DNA from 3 places in the Gilliamella sp. B2772 genome. Region 2 is predicted to be linked to each of the others. Evidence: riboswitches for the same ligand, from Rfam matches in the RefSeq annotation. Region 2 holds a riboswitch; each other region holds the start of a gene.
What was found. A riboswitch is a leader RNA that binds a small molecule or an ion and turns the genes downstream of it on or off. The one in region 2 is predicted to bind thiamine pyrophosphate.
Positions count from the first base shown of each region.

Region 1: another riboswitch for thiamine pyrophosphate. It lies ahead of thiM (hydroxyethylthiazole kinase); the one in region 2 lies ahead of tenA (thiaminase II).
Region 3: another riboswitch for thiamine pyrophosphate. It lies ahead of thiB (thiamine ABC transporter substrate binding subunit); the one in region 2 lies ahead of tenA (thiaminase II).

Region 1 is NZ_JAFNNB010000002.1:287,696-290,934, reverse strand. It holds gene trpS (tryptophan--tRNA ligase) at 1-136, shown strand, start outside; gene trkA (Trk system potassium transporter TrkA) at 251-1,612, shown strand; TPP riboswitch at 1,667-1,768, shown strand; gene thiM (hydroxyethylthiazole kinase) at 1,821-2,606, shown strand; gene thiE (thiamine phosphate synthase) at 2,606-3,239, shown strand, end outside.
Region 2 is NZ_JAFNNB010000006.1:1,477-4,715, forward strand. It holds gene asnA (aspartate--ammonia ligase) at 1-607, shown strand, start outside; gene tenA (thiaminase II) at 654-1,298, opposite strand; TPP riboswitch at 1,350-1,438, opposite strand; gene J3T98_RS10530 (DUF1161 domain-containing protein) at 1,475-1,879, opposite strand; gene J3T98_RS10535 (hypothetical protein) at 2,015-2,248, opposite strand; gene J3T98_RS10540 (SemiSWEET family transporter) at 2,651-2,914, opposite strand.
Region 3 is NZ_JAFNNB010000001.1:190,347-193,585, forward strand. It holds gene argS (arginine--tRNA ligase) at 1-1,152, opposite strand, end outside; TPP riboswitch at 1,670-1,778, shown strand; gene thiB (thiamine ABC transporter substrate binding subunit) at 1,819-2,817, shown strand; gene thiP (thiamine/thiamine pyrophosphate ABC transporter permease) at 2,831-3,239, shown strand, end outside.

The DNA of each region.
Region 1 (3,239 bases), on a different contig from region 2:
TTTACAAGCAAAATATCATCAATATCGAGATGATGAAAATTATCTTCTTTCAATTATGCAAGAAGGAGCACAAAAAGCTGGCGCTAAAGCAGAGCCTACGTTGAAGAAGGTTTATGATGCAATCGGTTTTGTATAATCTAAAATAAGATTGCGATTATTACTAAACAATATCAAACGGCTTTAATTGATATGAGCTCTATTGTTCTAATAATGAGTTAGGTTGAGGCCTTTTGATTATAATAGGTTTATTATGAAAATTATCATTCTTGGTGCAGGCCAAACTGGTAGTGCACTTGCTGAATATCTAGTAACTGAAAAGCAGAACGATGTGACTGTCGTTGATGAAGATCATGATAAATTGCAATCTTTGCAAGAGCGTTTTGATTTACAAGTCATTTGCGGTAAATCCTCTTACCCACAAGTATTAGAGAGTGCTGGCGCGGAATCAGCCGATATGTTAGTTGCCGTTACCAATTCTGATGAAGTAAATATGATGGCTTGTCAGATTGGGCATGTGATGTTTAATATTCCACAAAAAGTTGCTAGAATCCGTGCTCCTGAATATAACGATGAAAGATACCCATTCTTCAATAAAGATTGTATCAACATCGATCATATTATTGCTCCTGAAAACTTAATTACAAATCATATTAGCCAATTAGTTCAATATCCTGGTGCTCTACAGTTTGCTTCGTTTTATGATAATCGTGTCTGTTTGGTTGCTGTAACCGCTTATTACGGTGGTGCGTTAGTGGGGAGCGAACTGTCCGAACTTAAAGAGCATTTACCACATGTCGAAGCGCGTGTTGTTGCTATTTATCGTCAAAATCGTTTTATTCGCCCAATAGGTTCGACTTTAATTGAAGCTGGAGACATGGTTTATTTTATTACCCCTCCCCTCAATATTAAAGCAGTAACCAGTGAACTACAAAGGCTAGAAAAACCTTATAAACGTATTATTATTAGCGGTGGCGGTGGCGTTGCCATTGCTTTAGCTAAACGTTTAGAGAATGATTATCAAGTTAAGTTGATTGAACGTAATGCAGAAAAAGCTGAATTAATAGCTGAGCAGTTAGTTAATACCACCGTGTTACATGGAGAATCATCAGACCAAGAATTATTATCACAAGAGCAAGTTGAGTTAACCGATCTGTTTGTGGCGGTCACTAGCGATGATGAAGCCAATATTATGTCATCTATGCTGGCAAAAAGAATGGGGGCAAAAAAAGTCATCGTTCTTATCCAGCGACAAGCCTACTTAGAATTGATTAACGATAGTGTTATTGATATCGCGATTTCACCACAACATGCCACTATTTCAGAACTACTAAGCCATGTTAGGCAAACGGGTGTAGTTAAAGTTGTCTCATTACGCCAAGGTGAATCAGAAATTGTCGAAGTAGTTGCTCGTGGTGAAGCGGAAAATTCAAAATTAGTCGGTAAAAATATTAACAGTTTAAAATTACCTTCAGGTGCTACGATTGGTGCCGTGGTTCGTGGTGAAGATGTAATTATAGTAAATACGGATTTAATGATTGAAGATGGCGATCATTTAATAATTTTCTTGCCGGATAGACGAGCCATTAGTGATATAGAAAGATTATTACAATAACTTGTTTAATTTTTAAACTCAGTTCATAATAGATTCAATTTTATCCAAATTTGTTATTTAGACTCGGGGTGTTTTTTGTTAGAGCAAAAAACTGAGAATTTACCCGTTGAACCTGATCTGGATCATGCCAGCGTAGGGAAGTCTCTGTCTTAATTAACGCTTTTGACACATTCTTCCCTTAATATTATTTATTAGATAAGGAAAGAATATGTCGGTAATTAAATTATTTTCAAATCAAGATGCCATTCCTTTTATTGAGCAAGTTCATCAGAAGCGACCTTTAATCCATTGTATTACCAATGATGTGGTACAAAATTACACCGCTAACGTTCTTTTGGCGATTGGGGCTTCACCAGCGATGGTGGTAGCTGAGCAAGAAGTTGAGGACTTTGTTGCCATTGCAAATGGTTTGTTAATTAATATTGGCACGATCAATAGTCATAGCGCTAAAAGCATGTTACTAGCCGCCGCAAAAGCTAATCAAACTCCTTGGGTATTAGATCCTGTCGCAGTTGGAGCAGCATTGAAATATCGTACTGAAATTGCTAAGCAATTATTAACATTTAAACCGACAGTTATTCGAGGAAATGCTTCAGAAATTCTAGCTTTAAGTGGTCAACAATCATCATCAAAAGGGCCTGATGGGCTGGATTCTACTGATTCTGCATTAAATGCGGCAATGCTATTAGCCAAGAAATATCAAACCATTGTTGCAATAACAGGTGAGACCGATTATGTCACAGATGGTGAGCAGGTTTATAGCATTGTTGGGGGTGATATCGCGCTAACACAAGTAACTGGTACTGGTTGTTCATTATCTGCGATTGTGGCAGCATTGATTGCAAGTTCTGAAGATCATTTAAAGGCTACTGCTTCAGCCTGCTTTATGATGAAAAAAGCGGGTGAACTCGCTAATAAACAGCAAGGCCTAGGTACTTTTGCTATGTCAATTATTGACCAACTTTCTCTTTTCACCACAAATAAGGATTTTTGATGAAGAAGCAACTTGATTTAACACTCTATTTAGTACTTGATCCATTACTTTGTGATGGCATAAATGGTATGGTTAATACCACTACGTTTGCAGTTGAAAATGGTGTTACTGCCGTTCAATTACGTTCAGAACAAAAATATTCAGGTAGAAATTGGTATAAAGCCGCCCAAGCTTTAAAAGAAGTATTAATCGACACTCAAGTTCCACTATTGATTAATGATCATATTGATATAGCTTTAGCTGTCGATGCCGATGGTGTTCATGTTGGACAAAGCGATCTACCTGTCGAAATTGCACGACGATTAATTGGAGAAGATAAATGGATAGGGCTTTCAGTCTCTAATTATTCGCAACTTGAGCGCGTTCCTTGGCAACTAGTCGATTATCTAGGTATTGGCCCTATCTATCCAACCCCCACCAAAAAAGATGCAGCAGAAGCAATAGGCATCGCCCAATTGACTGAACTTGTTAAAGCAAAACAATGCCCTGCCGTTGCGATAGGTGGTATCGGTGTAAACAATTTAACTGAAGTGATTCAAACTGGCATTGAAGGTATTGCCGTTGTATCCGCAATTTGCGGGCAAGGAGATATTGCTAAGGCCACATCTGATTTGATTAGAAAAATAAGACAAG
Region 2 (3,239 bases):
TCTTGCTTATTTAAAACAGACGGTAGAGAAGATTTATAGTGCTATTAAGGCTACAGAAAAAGTGGTTTCAGAAAAATATCATCTTTCTTGTTTTTTACCAGAGTCGATCACTTTTATGGATAGTGAACAGTTATTAAAACGTTATCCTAATTTGTCACCAAAAGAGCGCGAAAATGCGATTACTAAGGAGTTAGGCGCAGTATTTTTAATCGGTATTGGTGGTGATTTGTCAAATAAAGAAAAACACGATGCGCGCGCCCCTGATTATGATGATTGGAGTAGCGATAATGAGATGGGTTCTAAAGGATTAAATGGTGATATTTTAGTTTGGAATCCAGTTTTAAATAGTGGTTTTGAAATTTCGTCAATGGGTATTCGCGTCGATCCTGAGACGTTAAAGCGCCAATTAAAATTAACCAATAATGAAGATCGTCTGCAATATGCTTGGCATAAGGCATTAGCTAATGGTGATTTTTTACAGACAATTGGTGGCGGGATTGGACAATCTCGACTAACTATGTTGCTTTTACAACAACATCATATTGGGCAAGTCCAAGCAAGTGTTTGGGATGATGTAACCAAGCAAAACTATCAACAACTTTTATAATTCATGCTCAGCATGTTTTATCTAAACTGGTAAAACATGCTGTTTACTAGTCACTTTTATCCAATGCCATTTGCCAAAAATTTATTTCCAATTGCGTCGCTTGCTTAAATATTTGGCTTAATTGTTTAAATCGGTTTTCACTAATATTAAGTAATTGTTGTTCTATCCAAGCAATTTCTTTTTGTACTGCTTGTTGGAACTCCTTACTGGCATACATCTCAATCCAAGAGCGATATGGGTTGTTTTCGTCCCAACCTTGAATCCAATTGGCAATCATGCCATACCCAATTAAACAGGGCGCCATCGCTATGTGTATATCTAATATATCGCCGTGTAATCCTATATCAAGCACATAACGTGTATAATCGCTATTGGCTTTGGCTTCCTTTAATGTGCTTAGTTCATATTCAGATATGTGCCATTTTTTGCAATATTCAATATGCAGATCGAGTTCAACTTCAACAATGATTTTTAAACTCTCTAATGATTGACGAATTTGAGCAATGTCGTGACTTTTATATACTGCAAGTCCCCAAGCTCGGGAAAAGTTGATTAAAAAAAGATAATCTTGTTTCAGGTAGTATTGAAAACAGGTTAAGTCTAATGTGCCTTTTCCTAATTGTTGAACAAAATCATGTTGAATATAGTGTTTCCACTCGCTTGATTCAATCAGTGAGTTAAATGATGGCATAATGACTCCTTTTTGACAAATTCGCTATAAGGAGTTAAACAGATTTCTATAATAGACGTGTTTTAAACTCCCTTCGTCGGTATTAACCGAATCAGGTTCAACGGGTATAATCTCAGCCTATAGCACCCCGGTTAAACAAATTATAAAATTTATAAAATGGTTACTTAAATTTCTGTTTATTCTGCTTTTTGTTCAGTTTCCTGAGATTCTGTAGAAGTCGGCTCTGGAGTTTGAACTTTTTCTACTGGTGCCGAAGCTGGCGTTTGAACTGGAGCGTTACTAGGGCTGTAGCACTCGACGGGTTGTGGTGTGATTTCAACAGGTGTTTCAGGCTCATCTTTAACTGATTTTGATGATGGTGTACGAATATAAACAATGCTTTGTTTACCTCGATCACATGATCCAACGATTTTACCTTCAATATTTTGTTCATCTTGAGGAACAAGTTTTAATTGGAAGCTATTTTCATTAACACCGTTATTTTTAATTTTTTCGGCGATATTTGCACTAATTTCGTCACAATTGGACGCAGATGCAATAACTGGGAGACCTAATAATAACACTACTGCTAACTTTTTCATGATCTTTCCTTAAGATTATCGAGTAACTGATGCATTATAAAACGATTGTTTAAACTGTCCATATCGTTTTGAATAACGCTGCAAATAAATTTTATCAATAGATTTGAAAAAGCTAGCTTAGTATAGATTTTTTAGTTAATTCTGCTCTTGGTGTTGGTTTTCGAGTAATTTTAATTTATCTAGAACCCATGAGCGAATATCGGATAATTCGGCTTCAGATAATTGATTTACAAAGTCTCTTTTTGCGTGGAGTTGTTTGCGATCTTCTTCAGTCAAAACCACACCTTTTAAATTTAATAATACCTCTTTACGGTACATTGAGTAGATAAAATCTTTTATCAAATCATCGGAAAGATTAATATCAGCCATGGTGATTTCCTTATTTTATAAAACTCATTTGTTAATCATCAAATTTAGTTAATCTTTGTATAAATAACATTCTGATAGATTTTGAAGATGAATCCAGCCTAAAAAATAGGCTGACTTTTACTATAGTCTAATCACTATTAGATAACAATAGTAAATCGATAAATTAGATTAATCGATTAAATTATTCACTTTATTATTTGATAAGTATTTAACAAACCTGTTGATAACTCAATAACAATATAATAATTAATAAGTTATATGCAAGTTTAATTTTTAATCTTCTCTGATTTCTCAATTTTTGAGTAACAATTATCTAGCCTATTTCACAAAAATTGTGATTATAAAAAAATACAGCATATATTATGCTGTATAAAGAAAATATAAGGGAGTTAAAGCAAGAATTTATAAAGCAGTAATAAACGCGGTTAAACCAAACAATACTCCTGGAAAATTAGCTATTGCAATTGGCCAATCCTTTTTTTGTCGTAATAAGCCATAACAGACCCATAATGAGCAGTTAATTGCTGCCGCTAAAGGTTGAGTTGGATTAGCTTTAAATCCATGAAGATTGTCGATAATTTGTGGGATATACGATACGTACATTCCTAATGATGCAAGTGTTGCGATAACACCCAAATAGTGAAAAGCTTTTGGAGAAAGATTCAAAATCAGCCTACCTGCTTATATATGAAAGGAGCAAATAATCTAACATATATAGCAAGTGAGTTAAATATTGGTGTACCGTGGTTTCAGATAATATTTTGTAAATAAAATGATAAGATTTTTTATGTGAATCTATTTTAAGTAATCGGATATGGTTTTTAATAATAAATGTTATTGCTACGAATGCCTTATATCAAACGCAAATTGTTATATCATATAATATAGCTAATAAGGCATAAAAACCGCGATTTTTTGATAGTTTTGTGATTATTTAGCTGAGATTCAATCCAATAATGAGATTTGAAGTTTACCGATTAACCCTACCTTG
Region 3 (3,239 bases), on a different contig from region 2:
GCGAGTCTTAAACGGCTTGCCGTCTTTACCTAACATCATACCAAACATGTGGTGTTCAAGTTTTAAGGATTCTGGTACATATTTCGCTTTATGCACGATATCCCAAACTTGTTCTAGATGTTGGTGTTGACGTGAATCGGTATAATATAAAATACGTTCAGCATGGAGTGTTTCGTAACGATATTTTACACAGGCAATGTCGGTTGTTGCATAAAGATAGCCACCATCACGTTTTTGGATAATAACGCCCATTGGTTCGCCTTCTTTATTTTTGTATTCATCTAAAAAGACGACGATGGCACCGTCACTTTCAACCGCTAATTTTTTCTGTTTTAGATCGGCAACAATGCCTGGTAGCATACTGTTATAGATGCTTTCGCCCATTGTATCTTCAACCGATAAGGTGACATTAAGGCGTTTATATGTGGCAATGTTTTGTGTCATGGTGATATCCACCAATTTTCGCCACATTTCACGGCAATATTGATCACCACCTTGAAGTTTTACGACATAATTACGGGCTTTTTCGGCAAAGGCTTCGTCTTCGTCGTAATGTTTTTTAGCTGCGCGATAGAACGATTCTAAATCTGAAAGTTCCATATCGTTGGCATGTTCGTTTTCCATTTTTTCAAGGTAGGCGATTAACATCCCAAATTGGGTTCCCCAATCACCAACATGGTTGGCACGGATAACATTATGACCAAGAAAGCTTAATACTCGGACACTAGCATCACCAATAATAGTTGAGCGTAAATGGCCGACGTGCATCTCTTTTGCTACGTTTGGTGCAGAGTAATCAACCACAATAGTTTGTGGTTTGGCTGGTAAAGTAATATTCAGTTTATCACTATTTAGCGCGACTTCGTTTTGTTCAGCAATCCAACTATCTTTTAAAAAGATATTAATAAAACCAGGACCGGCGATCTCGATTTTATCGGCAATATCATCAATATCAAGATGTTGTAAAACTTTTTCAGCTAATGCTCGTGGTGGCATTCCCAATTTTTTAGCGGTAGACATGATACCATTTGCTTGGTAGTCACCAAATTGGGCTTTAGCTGATTGCTTGATTAAAGCGTCGCAGTTTTTATCAGCACCCGCCATAATCATTGCTTGAGAAACACGTTGTGTTAATAGTTGTTGAATATTCACACTGAACCTAATCGATTAAAATAAAATGCCCAATATAATACTGATAAATTGATAAATTGTCACTGTGGGATTAGTTAAGGACAAGTAAATAGCTGATTCTTTTATAAACGAAAATTTTTTTATTTAGATGTAATTTATTAACTTAATTATAAAATAGATAAAAAAATAAAGAGAAAACAGGTGCCGAAATTTGTTTAACTGCCTGATTATCAATATCCTTTTGCTCTTTTCAACTTCGGTGTTTGCTCAAGACCATCTGCAAGAACTCAGATTCACAATTGACAAAATAGTATGATAATTATGGTGAAAATATCCTTTTGAATGAATATGCAAAACTCACTCCCCCCTTAAATAAGCAAGAAATCGATTTTCCGATTACAAATGGGGCTAAGCGGAAATTTTATAAAGCTATCAGTTTGATCAAGTGCAGTTACTCTCTTCCAAAATCATAGATAAGTTTGCAGGCAACCGTTGAAGGTAACTATTTACAATTATACCTTCACCCTCTAAACTAATGTCGTTCTCAACGGGGTGCCCTAGTGGGCTGAGAGTGTCAGATTGACTGACATAACTCGTCGAACCTGAACTGGATAATGCCAGCGGAGGGATTTGAGTTATTATATCTGCTCAAACCTTTTGTCTTTTACCTATTTCTTTGGAGGCAAAATGTTTTGTAAAAACTTTTTACTACCTGTTATTTTTCTATTTTCACTTTTTAGCCCATTAGCCAATGCAGAACTGCCTACTTTGACGGTTTATAGCTATAATTCATTTATGTCACAATGGGGACCCGGTGAGGCAATCAAAAAAGGGTTTGAAGCTCAGTGCAATTGCCAACTTGAGGTTGTGACATTAGGTGATGGTGTGTCGGTTTTAAATCGTATTCGCCTTGAAGGCGATAAAACGAATGCGGATGTTATTTTAGGGTTAGATAACAACCTATTAGAGCAAGCCAAACAAGCGAATATTCTTATTCCTCATCAAATCGCTAAACCCGACAATCTCAACACCAATTGGTGGGATGATAGTTTTATGCCTTATGATTTTGGTTATTTTGCTTTTATCTACAATAATAACAAAGTCAAAAATCCACCTCATTCTTTACATGAACTGGTTGAAAATAAAGCAGGTTGGAAAATCATCTACCAAGATCCAAGAACCAGTACACCAGGACTTGGTTTACTATTTTGGGTAAAAAAAGTTTATGGTGATAAAGCAGCAGAAGCGTGGCAACAAATCGCTAAAAACACGGTGACGGTCACCAAAGGTTGGAGCGAAGCTTATGGTATGTTTTTAAAAGGCGAAGCGGATTTTGTACTTAGTTACAGTACATCGCCAGTGGCACATATCATTAATGAAAACGAGCATCACTACGAAGCAGCTATTTTTGATGAAGGGCACTATCGTCAAGTTGAAGTAGCCGGAATTATTAAATACAGTCAAGAAATTGACCTAGCGCGCCAATTTTTACGTTATTTGCTGACACCTGAAGTCCAACACCAATTTGCTGAGAAAAATGTGATGTATCCGATTATCAAAACGGATCTACCTAATGCCTTTGCGCAAATTAATTCGGTCAATAAATCGTTAGAATTTGAGCCAGCAGAGATTGAAAAACATCAAAAAGCTTGGATTCGAGAATGGCAATCGGCAATTAGTAAATAGATCCGTATCGCCAATGTTGAAATTTAAATCGTTATTACCCGGAATGAGTGCAGCGAGCTTAATACTCATTATCTTAAGCTCGGCGCTTATTGCTATTTGGCGATTTGCCTTAGAGTCAGGAAATTTGACGATTTATCTTGATAGTTATGTGCTTCATATTGTTTGGATCACTTTTTATCAAGCTTTGTTATCGACAATACTTTCGCTGGCATCAGCAATATTAATGGCCAAGGCGCTCTCCTTTATTGATTTTAAAGGTAAAAAGTTACTGATAAAAATAATGCCAATTACCTTTATTTTACCCGCTTTGGTGGTTGTGACAGGGTTGTTGTCGGTATATGGGCAACAAGGTTTACTGGCTTACATTTGCCAAGTACTGCATATCCCATTTTCATTTCCTATTTATGGCTTGCAAGGTATTT